One region of the Allorhizobium sp. nf9_anc genome, then DNA from elsewhere that is predicted to be linked to it. Evidence: riboswitches for the same ligand, from Rfam matches in the RefSeq annotation. Region 1 holds a riboswitch; the other holds the start of a gene.
What was found. A riboswitch is a leader RNA that binds a small molecule or an ion and turns the genes downstream of it on or off. The one in region 1 is predicted to bind FMN.
Positions count from the first base shown of each region.

Region 2: another riboswitch for FMN. It lies ahead of AC02Y0_RS10470 (DMT family transporter); the one in region 1 lies ahead of ribB (3,4-dihydroxy-2-butanone-4-phosphate synthase).

Region 1 covers NZ_JBWHZM010000004.1:73,639-81,161, forward strand. Annotated here, with positions in the region: gene AC02Y0_RS24760 (FGGY family carbohydrate kinase) at 1-1,312, shown strand, start outside; gene ribB (3,4-dihydroxy-2-butanone-4-phosphate synthase) at 1,353-1,985, opposite strand; FMN riboswitch at 2,098-2,241, opposite strand; gene AC02Y0_RS24770 (TetR/AcrR family transcriptional regulator) at 2,558-3,175, shown strand; gene AC02Y0_RS24775 (efflux RND transporter periplasmic adaptor subunit) at 3,172-4,251, shown strand; gene AC02Y0_RS24780 (efflux RND transporter permease subunit) at 4,251-7,364, shown strand; gene AC02Y0_RS24785 (alpha/beta hydrolase) at 7,354-7,523, shown strand, end outside.
Region 2 covers NZ_CM150481.1:2,166,082-2,173,604, reverse strand. Annotated here, with positions in the region: gene lon (endopeptidase La) at 1-1,513, shown strand, start outside; gene hupB (DNA-binding protein HupB) at 1,720-1,995, shown strand; FMN riboswitch at 2,136-2,289, shown strand; gene AC02Y0_RS10470 (DMT family transporter) at 2,424-3,323, shown strand; gene AC02Y0_RS10465 (esterase-like activity of phytase family protein) at 3,424-5,622, shown strand; gene AC02Y0_RS10460 (aldo/keto reductase) at 5,701-6,687, opposite strand; gene AC02Y0_RS10455 (DUF2256 domain-containing protein) at 6,825-6,989, shown strand; gene AC02Y0_RS10450 (MFS transporter) at 7,022-7,523, shown strand, end outside.

The DNA of each region.
Region 1 (7,523 bases):
CCAGTCCGTCATTTCTGACATCGTGGCGGGCAGCCACGGCCCCATCGCCGGGATCGCCATCAGCAACCAACGCGAGACCCTCGTGATCTGGGATGCTGAAACCGGCGAACCAATCGCACCCGCCATTCTGTGGCAATGCCGACGGACGGCGGCAGCATGCCAGGCCCTGATCGATGCGGGACACAATGCAGCCGTCGTCGATGTGACCGGGCTGGCGATCAATGCCCTGTTTCCGGCATCGAAACTCGGCTGGGTCATGGAGAATGTCGCTTCGGCGCGGGATCTCGTCGAAAGCGGGCGACTGCGGGCTGGCACAGTGGACAGTTGGCTGTTGTTCAAGATGACGGGCGGCGCTGTCTTTGCAACCGACCATTCCAACGCCTCACGCACCATGCTCTTTGACACGGGAAAACTGTCGTGGAGCCCCGAACTCTGTAGCCTGTTCAACGTCACGGCCTCGGCGCTGCCGCTGCCCCTGTCCTCGAACAGCCGTTTCGGGGAAACCGCATCAGGGACAACCGCATTGCCTGCAGGCACGCCGATCCTTGCCATGATGGGTGACAGCCATGCGGCGCTCTACGGCCACGGCGTGCGCGCGCCGGGCCTGGTCAAGGCGACTTATGGCACAGGCTCGTCACTGATGACCCTGACCGACAGGCGCGTGCTGTCCGCGCATGGTCTTTCGAGCACGATCGCCTGGTCGGATGACAGCGGCGTCGCCTACGCCCTTGAGGGCAATATCACCGTCTCGGCGCAGGCCATCGCCTTTGCCGCGACCATGCTGGGGCTTTCAGGCCCAGCAGCACTGTCCGATCTGGCGCAGACAGTTCCGGATAGCGGCAGCGTGGTCTTCGTCCCGGCCCTTGCCGGTCTCGGTGCACCACACTGGACGGATAATGCCACGGGCACGATTTGCGGCATGACCCATGCAACGACGCCAGCCCATGTCGCCCGCGCATCAATGGAGGCTGTCGCACTTCAGATCGCCGATGTCTTTGAAGCCATGCAGCAGGATGTCGGGCTCACACTGTCCGGACTGATGGCGGATGGCGGCGCTTCGACGAACGACTTCCTTATGCAGTTGCAGGCTGATGTGCTGCACCGGACGGTGCTGCGCGGCGATCAGCCGGAAGTCGGCGCCCTGGGGGCTGCGGTGATGGCATTTCGCTCGTTGGGGGTCAGTACACCCGAGCCCTCCCATGCACGTCGGTTCGATCCCGGGACCATGGAGGCGGACGCGCGCGCCGATCTGCTGATGCGCTGGCATGAAGCAATCGCACGGGTGAAGTCACCGGTTTCAATTACCGTTTGAGAGTGGCCGAAAGAGTTGATCTCTCGGCCACACCAAGGCTTTAGGCGGCAACCGCCTTGCCGCTTTTCTGACCTGCGATGTGGAGCGCCAGATCCGCGATCGTGATCAGCGGCAGTTGATGCTTCAGGCAGAACTCGCGCAGTTCCGGCAGGCGCGACATGGTTCCATCGTCATTCGCCACCTCGCAGATGACGCCTGAGGCCTTGAGGCCCGCGAGCTTTGCGAGGTCGACTGCCGCTTCCGTGTGGCCGGGACGGCCCAGCACGCCCTCGGGATGCGCGCGAAGCGGGAAGATATGGCCCGGACGGGCGAAGTCATCAGGCTTCGAGCTTTCGTCCAAGAGCGCGCGTACGGTCGCGGCCCGGTCGGCCGCCGAGATCCCGGTGGTCGTGCCCTGGATGTAGTCGACCGAGACCGTGAAAGCGGTCTTCAGGTATTCGGTGTTGCGTGGCACCATCAGCGGTATGTCGAGCGCATCCAGCCGTTCACCTTCCATTGCGACGCAGATCAAGCCGCGGGCATGTTTCATCATGAAGGCGACGGCCTCCGGCGTAACCTTCTCCGAAGCGATGATGATATCGCCTTCGTTCTCGCGATCCTCGTCGTCAACGACAACGATCATGCCGCCCTTTGCGAGCGCCGCGATTGCATCTTCAATTTTCGAGACTGTCATTTCCATGCCTTTCAAGGGTAACCCGCTTTCGCGGTAAAACACGACCTTGCGGTCGCAATTTTCCCTTGGGCGAACAAAAGCGCGCTCCCGCCCTGACGCGCGGGTCTACATGCCTTGCTCTCTTCCATCCGGACTATACCGTCGGCTCCGGCATCGCACCGGATCTGCTGCCTTCTGCCGAAACAGAAGCGCTCGCGGGCTCCCGGCAAAACCGGATACCGCCGGTGGGGAGTTTCACCCCGCCCTGAGAACATCATCAATGTAGATAAGCGGCGCCCCCGCGCCAAGCAAAATTCGACATGTTTCATCCCTGTTCGATGAGATTCCCTGACTAACACCGACCGCATTCGTGAGATTGCCATAACGTCACCGAGGGTCAGTCCGCACATTCTCTGATCGTGGCCACCAATGGACCGTGAAACGCGGATGACCCGTGGGCACCCGCAGACTAGGACCATCGTGAGGATTGGGTGGCATAAGCCTGTGGCGAATAGACACCTGGAGTACCGATTGACATTTTTATTAAACGCGTTTATTTAACGCGCGCAATTTACATCCCGCAAGGAGAATACATGCCCAGGCCCGCCTTGACCGAAGAAGAGATCCGCAGCTTTCGCAGAACGATCCTGAGCGCCGCCGCCAAGATTGTCGGGCGTGAGGGCCTTGGCCAATTGTCGATGCGCGGGCTGGCGGATGCTCTCGGCGTGACCGCCGGAGCGCTTTATCGGTACTATCCAAGCAAACAAGACCTAATCATCGACTTCTGTCGCGACGCGATTACCGACCTCAGAAATCGCTTCGATGAGATCCACCGGAGCGTCGATGATCCCCTGGCGGCCATCCGGTCGATGATGATGGCCTATGCTCGTTTTGGCCTCGAAGACAGCGATCGGTTTCGGATGCTCTTCCTCGATAATGATCAGGGCCTGACGTCGCCGCTTATGGATGACGAGGCGACGATGCAGCCCTATCGGCAGCTCGCCGAGCAGGTTGCCAGGGCTGCAGAAGCGGGCCTGATCGTTACCGCCGACAGCGAGCGGTCCACGCAGATCATCTGGGCCGGCGTGCACGGTCTCGTCACCCTCTCTTCTACCTTCAACGATTTCGACTTCGGAAATGTCGATCAGCTCGTCGATGAGATGATCGAACTGTTCATCAGCGGGCTTCGCCCGCAGGGAGCCTCACAATGAAGACAAGCATCCTGAAATACGTTGCTCTCGCGGGTGTCCTTGGCCTGCTGGCAGGCTGCAGCGAAGCCGAGCCGGAAGCCAAGGCGCCGCGGCCGATCAAGTCGGTGGTCGCGGAGGTCCGTTCGATCGGCGAGACTGTCAGCCAGACCGGCGAGATCCGCCCGCGCTATGAGACCCCGTTGAGCTTCCGCCTCGACGGCCAGCTCACCTTCCGCGTGGAGAATGGCATCGAGGTCAAGGCCGGCGAGCTCCTCGCCAGCATCGACAAGGTGCCCTCGCAGAACAACGTTCTGACCGCACGCGCCGAACTGGCAACCACCCAGTCGGCCCTGGAATTCGCCCGGCTGACCGCCGAGCGCAACCGTGAGCTCTTCGCCAAGAATGCCATATCGCGAGCGCAACTGCAGGAGGCCGAAGCCAATCTTCAAACAGCCGAAGCGCGCTTTGCAGCCGCCACGACCGCTTTGTCCACGGCCGAGGAGACGCTGACCTATACCGAGATCAAGGCGCCGCGCGACGGCATCATCTCAGCGGTCGGCGCCAATGTCGGCCAGGTCGTGCAGGCCGGCCAGCAGGTGCTGACGATCATCTCTAACCAGGATCGCGACGCCGTCTTCGATGTGCCGGAGCACATGCTCAACGTCGGCGCTGAGACGACTGAGGTCACCGTCAGCCTGATCTCCAACCCGGCCGCGACCGCGATCGGAACCGTACGTGAGGTCACGCCCTCTGCCGATCCGATCACCCGGACCTTTCGGGTCAAGGTATCGCTCGACGACATGGGCCAGCGTATGCCGTTCGGTGCCGCCGTGCTCGGCACCATCGTGCTCTCGCCGAAGGATTTGGTCGAGCTGCCTGCCTCGGTCCTCACAAACAACAACGGTGCGACAGCGGTCTTCGTTTTCGACAAGACATCGAGCAAGCTCGCCTATCGCACCGTCCAGGTCGATCGCTACGACGACCAGAACATCTACGTGTCTTCGGGCCTTGAGACGGGCGACATCGTTGCTACTGCCGGGGTGAGCAAGCTGCGTGACGGCGAAACCGTCAAGCTTGAGGCAGGGGAGGGTCAGTGATGGGCAACGCATCGCAACCGCAGGACAAGAAGTTCAACCTTTCCACTTGGGCGCTCCAGCATCAGTCGCTGATCATCTTCCTGATGATCATGACCATGGTTGCCGGCATCTGGAGCTATCAGCGTCTGTCGCGCAACGAGGATCCGCCGTTCACCATCAAGACCATGGTGGTCTCGGCGCTCTGGCCGGGCGCCAGCACCACGGATACGGTTAACCTGCTGACCGAGAAGCTGGAGAAGAAGCTCTCCGAGACACCTTATCTGGACCATACCCAGAGCTATTCGCGCCCCGGCCAGTCGGTCATCTTCGTCAACCTGCGTGACGATGCCCCGCCCGCCGAGGTCTCAGACGTCTGGTACCAGGTGCGCAAGAAGATCACCGATCTCGCACCGACACTGCCCCAGGGCGTGCAGGGGCCCTTCTTCGACGACGAATTCGGCGACACCTTCGGCAGCATCTACGCCTTCCAGGCGGAGGGCTTCTCCAAGCGCGAACTGCGTGACCGCGTCGAGACCGTGCGGGCGGAGCTCCTGTCGATTAAGGACATCGGCAAGGTCAATGTCCTCGGCGTCCAGGAAGAAGAGATCGTCATCGAATTCTCCTCCGCCAAGCTCGCCAGCCTCGGCGTCGATCCGGTCGCCGCCATGGAAGCGATCCGCGCACAGAACTCGGTCACCCCGACCGGGACCGTGCGCACGGAGAGCGAGAAGGTCTCGCTGCGCGTCAGCGGCGCCTTCACCTCCGAAAAAAGCCTGCACGACCTGACCTTCCGCGTCGGTGACCGGTTCATCCGGCTCGAAGACGTCGCCACCATCGAGCGACGCCTCGTCGACCCGCCGGCGCCCGCTTTCCGCGTCAATGGCGAGCCGGCCATCGGCCTTGCCATCTCCATGTCCGAGGGCGGCAACCTGCTCGAATTCGGCGATGCCCTGAAGGGGCGCATGGCCGAGATCGCCGCCGAACTGCCGCACGGCATCGAGATGATCCAGGTGGCCGACCAGACCACCGTCGTCAAGGATGCCGTCGGCGGCTTCGTCAAGGTGCTGATCGAAGCGATCGTCATCGTCATCGCGGTCTCCTTCGTCTCGCTCGGGACCCGGGCAGGCCTCGTCATCACCGCCTCGATCCCGCTTGTGCTTGCCATGACCTTCTTCGGCATGGATCTCGCCGGGATCGGTCTACAGCGCATCTCGCTCGGCGCCCTGATCATCGCGCTCGGCCTGCTGGTCGACGACGCTATGATCACGGTGGAAACCATGGTCTCCAGCCTGGAAAACGGCGAGGACCGGGCGGTCGCGGCAAGCCATGCCTACGAGACCACCGCCTTCCCGATGCTGACAGGCACGCTCGTCATGATCGCCGGCTTCATCCCGGTCGGTTTTGCCGCGTCGAGTGCGGGGGAGTACACCTTCTCGCTGTTCATGGTGGTGCTGATCTCGCTTCTGGCGTCATGGATCGTGGCGGTACTGTTCTCGCCACTGCTCGGGACCTGGATCCTGCCCAAGACCATGCCGCATCACTCAGGTCGGGACGGCCGCGTAATGGCCGCCTACAAGCGGGTGCTCAACTGGTCGCTGAACCATCGCTGGGTGACGCTCGGCGCAGCAATCGGGATGCTCGTCCTGTCCGGCTTCGGCGCGACCAAGCTCGAGGAACAGTTCTTCCCGGCCTCCGACCGTCCCGAACTGCTCGTCAGCCTGACCCTGCCGCAGAACGCCTCGCGCGAGGCGACCGAAGAGCGGGCACGCCAGCTCGAGGCCCTGCTGAAGGGGGACGAGGACATCGCCCACTTCACCACCTATGTCGGCTCCGGTTCGGTCCGCTTCTACCTGCCGATGGACCTGCTGCTGGAAAACGACAATGTCAGCGAGACCGTTGTTGTCACCAAGGGCATCGACGAGCGTGACGCCGTGCGTGCACGCCTCGAAGAGACCATGGGCCGCGACTTCGCCGACGTCACCACCCGCGTCTCGCCGCTCGAACTCGGTCCCCCGGTCGGCTGGCCGCTGAAGTACCGTGTCACCGGCGAAGACTACAAGACGGTGCGCGAACTGGCACTCAAGGTGGCGAATTTCGTCGGGGAGAATGCCAATACCCGCGACGTCAACCTGACGGCCGGCGAACCGCAGCGGCGCGTGACCGTCGTGGTCAACCAGGTCGAGGCGCGGGCGCTGGGAATGAGCTCGGAATCGGTGGCGAGCGAGATCTCCGCGATCTTCGCCGGCTCCACGGTCACCACCGTCCGGGACGGCGACCGGCTGGTGAATATCGTGGTCAAGGGTATCGAGGCTGATCGCACGTCGATCGCAACGATCGGCAACATCAACCTGCGTGGCAGCGCCGGCCGTTCGGTACCCCTGCGCCAGGTCGCGACGATCGAATACGGCATGGAAGAACCGGTCATCTGGCACCGTCAGGGCCGTCCGATGATCATCGTCCAGGCCGACGTCGCCAAGGGCCTGCAGCCGGCGACCGTGGCTGGCGAAGTCAACGCCTCGCTCGACGCGCTCAGGGAAACTCTGCCGATCGGCTATGCGATCCAGTCGGGTGGCATCACCGAAGAAGCCGCCAAGGGCAATGCCTCGGTCTTCGCGGTGATCCCGATCATGCTGATCGTCATCGTCGCGCTGCTGATGGTCCAGTTGCAGAGCTTCTCGCGCATGGGGCTTGCCATGGCCATGGCGCCCTTCGGTCTGATCGGCGTAGTGGCCGCCATGCTGCCGACCGGCACGCCGATGGGCTTCGTCGCACAGCTCGGCGTGATCGCACTCTCCGGCATGATCATCCGCAACGCTGTCATCCTGATCCAGGAAGTGGACCAGAATGTCGCCAAGGGCGAGCCAATCCGCGAGGCGATCGTGCATGCGGCCGTCCACCGGTCGCGGCCGATCCTGCTGACGGCGCTCGCCGCCATTCTCGGCATGATCCCGATCGCGGTCCAGATCTTCTGGGGCCCGATGGCCTTCGCCATCATCGGCGGCCTCGCGGCGGCGACCGTGCTGACACTGACGCTGCTGCCCTGCCTGCTGCTCTGGCTGCTGTCTGCTGAGCAAAACGAGGCGATTGAAAAACGCGATGCACCAGTGGATGGGACCGCCCTACATGATCACTGAACGCACCTCTCTAAGGAACTTCACCAGGGAGACCGCGCCATCGGCGCGGTTCGCCGTCGCCGGTCCGGTGCGGGGTGCCGCCGTCCTCATCCTCCTTCTCATGCTGTCTGCCTGTGGCCATCGGCCAGACGTATTTGTGCCGGTAAAGGTTGACGACCC
Region 2 (7,523 bases), on a different replicon from region 1:
CCTTCCCTGGGGCAAGAAGTCGAAGGTCAAGATCGACCTCAACGCGGCTGAAAAGACCCTCGATGAGGACCATTTCGGTCTCGACAAGGTCAAGGAACGCATCGTCGAATATCTGGCCGTCCAGGCCCGTGCGACGAAGTTGAAAGGCCCGATCCTGTGCCTCGTCGGCCCTCCGGGCGTCGGCAAGACCTCGCTCGCCAAGTCGATCGCCAAGGCGACCGGCCGCGAATACGTGCGCATGGCCCTCGGTGGCGTCCGTGACGAAGCCGAGATCCGCGGTCACCGCCGGACCTATATCGGCTCCATGCCCGGCAAGATCGTGCAGTCGATGAAGAAGGCCAAGAAGTCCAACCCGCTCTTCCTGCTCGACGAGATCGACAAGATGGGCATGGATTTCCGTGGCGACCCTTCGTCGGCTCTGCTCGAGGTGCTGGATCCGGAACAGAACTCGACCTTCATGGACCACTATCTCGAAGTGGAATATGACCTGTCGAACGTCATGTTCGTGACGACCGCCAACACGCTGAACATCCCGGGTCCGCTGATGGACCGTATGGAGATCATCCGTATTGCCGGTTACACCGAGGATGAGAAGCTCGAGATCGCCAAGCGGCACCTGCTGCCCAAGGCGATCAAGGAACACGCCCTGCGTCCGGAAGAGTTCTCCGTGGCGGATTCGGCGATCATGGCGATCATCCAGCAGTATACCCGCGAAGCCGGCGTGCGTTCCTTCGAGCGCGAGCTGATGAAGCTCGCCCGTAAGGCCGTCACCGAAATCATCAAGGGCAAGGTGACCTCGGTTGCCGTGACCGGTGAGAACATCAACGAATACCTGGGCGTTCCGCGCTTCCGCCACGGCGAAGCCGAGGGCGAAGACCAGGTGGGCGTTGTCACGGGTCTTGCCTGGACGGAAGTGGGCGGCGAACTGCTCACCATCGAAGGCGTCATGATGCCCGGCAAGGGCCGCATGACGGTCACGGGCAACCTGAAGGAAGTGATGAAGGAATCGATTTCCGCTGCGGCATCCTATGTCCGTGCGCGCGCCGTCGATTTCGGCATTGAGCCTCCGCGCTTCGACAAGTCGGACATCCACGTCCACGTGCCGGAAGGTGCAACTCCGAAGGATGGTCCGTCGGCCGGTATCGCCATGGCAACCGCCATCGTCTCCATCATGACCGGCATTCCGGTCTCGAAGGATGTCGCAATGACGGGCGAAGTCACATTGCGTGGCCGCGTCCTGCCGATCGGTGGCCTCAAGGAAAAGCTGCTCGCAGCACTTCGTGGTGGCATCAAGAAGGTTCTGATCCCGGAAGAGAACGCCAAGGATTTGGCAGACATCCCGGACAACGTGAAGAACAACATGGAGATCATCCCTGTGTCCCGTATGGGCGAGGTGATCCGTCATGCGCTGGTTCGCGTGCCTGAACCGATTGAATGGGACGGAACCGTCGAAACGCCGGCAATCGGCGTGGTTGATGGAACCGACGAAACCGGTGCAACAGTCGCTCACTGAGGCAATTCTGCCATAAGTGAGCCACAAAGCTCCAAAACCGACAAAAAGGCTGGCATTTTTGCCAGCCTTTTTTGTGAAAAGCCGCTTAAAAGGCTTGTTTTCCGGGGCTTTCGGGTGCTTTTGAGTTGCGAAGGGCAGAAGCTTTCGTATTCTCCGCCCGACTTAATCATTTGAGTCGTTTCATACCAATCAGAAAGGGTGGAAACATGAACAAGAACGAACTCGTATCCGCGGTCGCCGAGAAGGCTGGCCTCACCAAGGCTGACGCAGCCTCTGCCGTTGATGCCGTTTTTGAAACGGTCCAGGCTGAACTGAAGAACGGCGGCGACATTCGTCTCGCTGGCTTCGGCGCCTTCACCGTCGCCCGTCGCGAAGCCTCCAAGGGCCGCAACCCGTCCACCGGCGCTGAAGTCGATATCCCGGCTCGTAACGTCCCGAAGTTCACGGCCGGCAAGGGCCTGAAGGACGCTGTCAACAGCTGATCCGTCGTGACCGTCGCCACCCTTCGGTGCCGATGGTCAGCTGACATCTCTGGTGAGCCCGGCCCCGTGCCGGGCTTTCTTTTTGCGCTCTTGCGCTGCAGCATGGGCTGTCATATTTCTATTGCGCCGGATTGTCCGGCATTCGTTCTCAGGGCGGGGTGAAACTCCCCACCGGCGGTAAAGGGGTAGCCCCAAGCCCGCGAGCGCCTGTTTCTCCTCAAGGGGAGGGCAGGGTCAGCAGATCCGGTGTAACTCCGGAGCCGACGGTTAAAGTCCGGATGAAAGAGAATGAGGTCAGGCTGTGCCTTCGTCGGTTCCTCGGATCCGGTGTGGGCCCTGCTGCGTGCTGCCGTTCCCCGTTCGGGGCCGGTCTTAGCGTCCTCATCTGTCCTGATTTGTGTTGGTCCTTTGGATTAAGGAAAAATGACATGAATCAGAGCTCGGTTTCAATTCTGCGCTCCCGGGCCGTTGTCGGTGCCGGATTTATGGTTTTGGCAGGCGTTGCCTTTGCCATTCTCAATGTCGTCACGCAGTGGCTCTCGATGACGCTCGGCTTTCCGCCGGCCTCGACCGCCTTCTGGCAATACGGCTTTGCTCTCGTCCTCTCTCTTCCGCTGCTCTTCCGGCTCGGCCTGCGCGCCATGAAGACCGCCTATCCGGTCCGCCACATCCTGCGCGTCCTGCTCGCCGCCTTCGGCGTTCAAGCCTGGGTGACGGGCCTTGCCACCGTGCCGATCTGGCAGGCCATCGCGCTCGTCATGACCTCGCCCTTCTTCATCATCATCGGCGCACGCCTCTTCCTTGGTGAGACCGTCGGTCGCGACCGTTGGCTGGCGACGCTGACGGGCTTTGTCGGTGCAATGATCATCCTCCAGCCATGGTCGGACACGTTCACCCTGGCAGCCCTCCTGCCGGTGCTCTCCGCGCTGCTTTGGGGTGGCTCGTCTCTGATCATGAAGAACCTCACCCATTACGAGGCGCCGGAAACCGTGACCGTCTGGCTTCTGGTTCTGCTGACCCCGATCAATGCCGGCCTGGCGGTCGCGGGTGGCTTCGTCGTGCCGGAGGGGCTGACACTCTGGCTGCTTCTGGGCGCAGGCCTCCTCACAGCCCTCGGCCAGTATCTGCTGACGCTCGCCTACAACGCTGCCGATGCGGCCTATGTGCAGCCGTTTGACGATCTGAAACTGCCACTCAATGTCTTCGCCGGCTGGATCGTTTTCGGCTATGCACCGAGCGGCTATCTGTGGCTCGGCGCGCTGCTCATCCTCGGTGCGTCGCTGTTCCTGATGCTGCGTGAGGCGGGCAAGGAAACATCGCCAGCCTGATCAGCAGGTAAATGTCGGATCGACATCGTGCTGTCATCCGACTGTCATCGGACTGGCTCAGAAACCTCTTGTTCCATTTCTGGATACTGGAGGTTTCCCGATGACCCATGGTCTCTCCCGCGTCGCCCTGACGGCGGCGCTCTTTGCATCCGTGGCCCTGCCGGCCGCTGCCGAACAGGTCTTCAACCGTATCGCCACTTTCCCCGTCGCCGCCAACCTGCCGGCCGACAAGGAAAAGCTCTCGACGACCTCGGCCGAGATCATCACGGCCTCGGAAGACGGCAACACGCTGATCTATTCCGACAGCCCGCTCGGCGGCATCGGCTTCATCGACATCACCGACGCAAAGGCACCGAAGGCTGCCGGCGCTTTGATGATGGACGGCGAGCCGACATCCGTTTACGTGGCTGGCGCTAAGGTTCTTGTCGGCGTGAACACGTCCGAGAGCTTCACCAGCCCGTCGGGCAAGCTCGCTGTCGTCGACATCGCCTCCAAGGCGATCGACGCCACCTGCGACATCGGCGGTCAGCCGGATTCTGTTGCCGTTTCCAAGGACGGCTCTTTCGTCGCGATCGCGATTGAGAACGAGCGTGACGAGGAAGTCAACGACGGCGCCCTGCCACAGATGCCGGCCGGCGACCTCGTCATCATCTCGCTGAAGGACGGCGTTGCCGATTGCGGTACCATGAAGCGCGTCGCACTGACCGGTCTCGCTGAAGTCGCCCCTGATGATCCGGAGCCGGAATTCGTCGCGATCAACAGCCTCGGCGAAATCGCCGTCACGCTGCAGGAAAACAACCACATTGCCATCGTTGACGGCAAGACGGGTGAGGTGAAGGCCCATTTCTCCGCCGGCACCGTTGACCTTGAAGGTATCGACACCAAGTCGGAAGGCGCTCTGAAGTTCTCAGGCTCCAAGGAAGGCGTTCCGCGCGAGCCTGACGCCGTGAAGTGGCTCGACGATAACCGCTTGGTCGTTGCCAACGAAGGTGACTGGAACGGCGGTTCGCGTGGCTTCACCATCTTCGACAAGACCGGCAAGGTTACTTACGAAGCCGGCGCTTCGCTCGAAATGGCGATCGCCCAGATCGGCCACTTCCCCGACAAGCGCGCCCGCTCCAAGGGCGTCGAGCCGGAAGGCCTGGAAGCCGCAACCTTCGGCGATCAGAACTACTTCTTCGTCCTCGCCGAGCGTTCCTCGGTCGCCGCTGTCTACAAGGACACGGGCGCCGAGCCGGAACTCACCCAGCTTCTGCCGTCGGGCGTCTCCCCGGAAGGTGCCGTCGCCATCCCCTCGCGCAACCTGCTGGTCACCGCCAACGAAGTTGACCTCGGCGAAGACGGCGGCCCGCGTTCGCATGTCATGCTCTATGAGCTGGCAGAAGGCACGCCCGCCTATCCGATGATCCAGTCTGCCATGGTCGATGGCGCACCGATCGGCTGGGGCGCTCTCTCGGGTCTCGTCGGCGATGCCGAAAAGGCAGGCACGCTCTACGCCGTCAATGACAGCTTCTACGCCATGCAGCCGTCGATCTTCACGATCGATGCTTCGCAGAAGCCTGCTGTCATCACCTCGGCGCTGCCGATCACCCGTGGTGGCTCTGCGGCCCAGAAGCTCGACATCGAGGGCATCACCCTCGACGGCAAGGGCGGCTTCTGGCTGGCATCGGAAGGCGATCCGGCCAAGCTCGTCGGCCACGGTCTCTACAATGTCGACGCCAAGGGTGAGATCAAGGCCGAGATCGGCTTCCCCACTGAACTGCTCGCCGGCCAGACCCGCTTCGGCCTAGAAGGCATCACCGCGATCGGTTCCGGCGACGACATGACGCTCTGGATGGCCGTTCAGCGCGAATGGGGCGATGACGAGAAGGGCTCGGTCAAGCTTCTCTCCTACAACCCCAAGTCCAAGGAATGGGGCGCTGTTCGCTATCCGCTCGAGGCTGCTGGCGAAGGTTGGGTCGGCCTGTCGGAAATCACCGCTCATGGCGACCATGTCTACATCGTCGAGCGCGACAACCAGGTGGGTGACAATGCGAAGCTGAAGAAGCTCTACCGCGTCGCCATCGCCGACCTGAAGCCTGCCAAGATCGGCGAAGAGCTGCCGACGGTCACCAAGGAAGAAGTCCACGACTTCATCCCGGACCTGAAGGCCGCCACGAACGGTTACGTCGTCGACAAGCTCGAAGGCTTCGCCTTCGACGCCTCGGGCAAGGCCTTCGCCGTCACCGACAACGACGGTGTGGATGACTCCTCGGGCGAGACTTTGTTCTGGGAAGTGAACCTGCAGGGTACCAACTGATCGAAAGATCAGAGCACGTAAAACAAAAGAGGCCGGGTGATCGCTCACCCGGCCTCTTTCTTTGAACCCTTTAGCGTCTTACCAGCGATGGTGCACATGCGGCGCGATCAGCCGCTCATAGACCTCGCGCGACGCTGCCATGACATCGGCAGACAGGGCGGCGAGATCGGAGGCGGCAGCATTTGCCTTGGCCTGCTCGCCGTTGCGGGCGCCAGGAATGACGACCGTGACGGCCTCGTGCATCAGGATCCAGCGGAGTGCGAACTGCGCCATGGACGCGCCTGCGGGGACCAGCTTGCGGACTTCCTCAACCGCTGCGAGACCCGTCTCGAAGGGAACGCCCGCAAAGGTCTCGCCCACATCGAAGGCTTCGCCATTGCGGTTGAAGTTGCGATGGTCTTCTGCTGCAAACTGTGTGTTGGCGTTGATCTTGCCCGAAAGCAGACCGCTTGCCAGCGGCACGCGCGCAATGACCGCGACGTTGCGGCGCTTGGCTTCCTGGAAGAACAGGGCAGCCGGGCGCTGGCGGAACATGTTGAAGATGATCTGCACCGAGACGACGCCCGGATATTCGATCGCCTTGAGCGCTTCCTCGACCTTTTCGACCGACACACCGTAATGCTTGATCTTGCCGGCCTTGCGGATCTCTTCGAGCCCCTCGAACATCTCCTGACGATAGTAGACGTCGGTCGGCGGGCAGTGCAGCTGCACGAGGTCGAGGCTGTCGATTTCGAGGTTCTGCAGCGACCGATCGATGAAGGCCTCGATATTGGCCTTGGTGTAGCCATCAGCCACATGCGGGTTGAGCCTCCGACCGGCCTTGGACGCCACCATGGGCCGTTTGCCGCCACGCGCCTTCAGCACCTCGGCGATGATCTTCTCCGAACGACCGTCGCCATAGACGTCTGCCGTGTCGATGAAGGTCATGCCCGCGTCCAGGGCCACATTGAGCGCAGCACGGCCGTCGGCCTCCGACACTTCGCCCCAGGATCCGCCGATCTGCCAGGCGCCGAAACCGATATCGCTGACGGTAAACTCCGTCCGGCCGAATTTATGTTCTCGCATCGTCATGTCTCTCCCGTGATTGCGGTTTCGAGCTAGCAAGTGGGGCAGGGGGTGGCAAGCTTCAACCGCTCGGATGTCTTGAAGTGATCCGCTTCGGCCCAAGATGCGAATTGCATCACAGGAAGCGAGAGACACGAATGCCGAAGATGATCCGCAAGGGCGATCTGCCCCAGAAAACCTGTCCCGTCTGCCGCAAACCTTTCGCCTGGCGCAAGAAGTGGGAGCGGGATTGGGAGAACGTCGTCTACTGTTCCGAACGATGCCGCCGGACTGGCAAAACCGGAAGCGCCGACAAGCCGTAGACCACTCCAGACACACCAGTGATCGGATACCCATGACAGACCAAGCCCCGGCCTCCGCGCGCCTCGCATTTTACGCGCTTCCGGCGATCCCCATGGCTGCGATCGCGCTTCCCTTCTACATCGTGCTGCCGACCTTCTATGCCGACCACTTCGCCATGTCGCTGGCGACGATTGGGGCCGTCCTGCTCGGTATCCGCCTGATCGATGCGATCACCGATCCCCTGTTCGGCTGGCTTTCCGATCGTGTCCGCTCCCGCTTCGGTCGTCGCCGCTTCTTCTTTCTGATCTCGACGCCGTTGACGGCGCTCGCGGCTTTCATGTTGTTCTGGCCTCCCGAAGATGCCGGCATCGGCTATCTCGCCTTCTGGGGCGTGGCGCTCTCGATCGGCGCTACATGGTCTCTGCTGCCCTACACGGCCTGGGGTGCGGAACTCGCGACGGGATATCAGGCCCGCGTAAAGCTTTCCGCCTGGCGGGAAGGGGCGACCCTCGTCGGCTCGTTGATCGCCATCACGCTGCCCTTCGTCGGCGGCC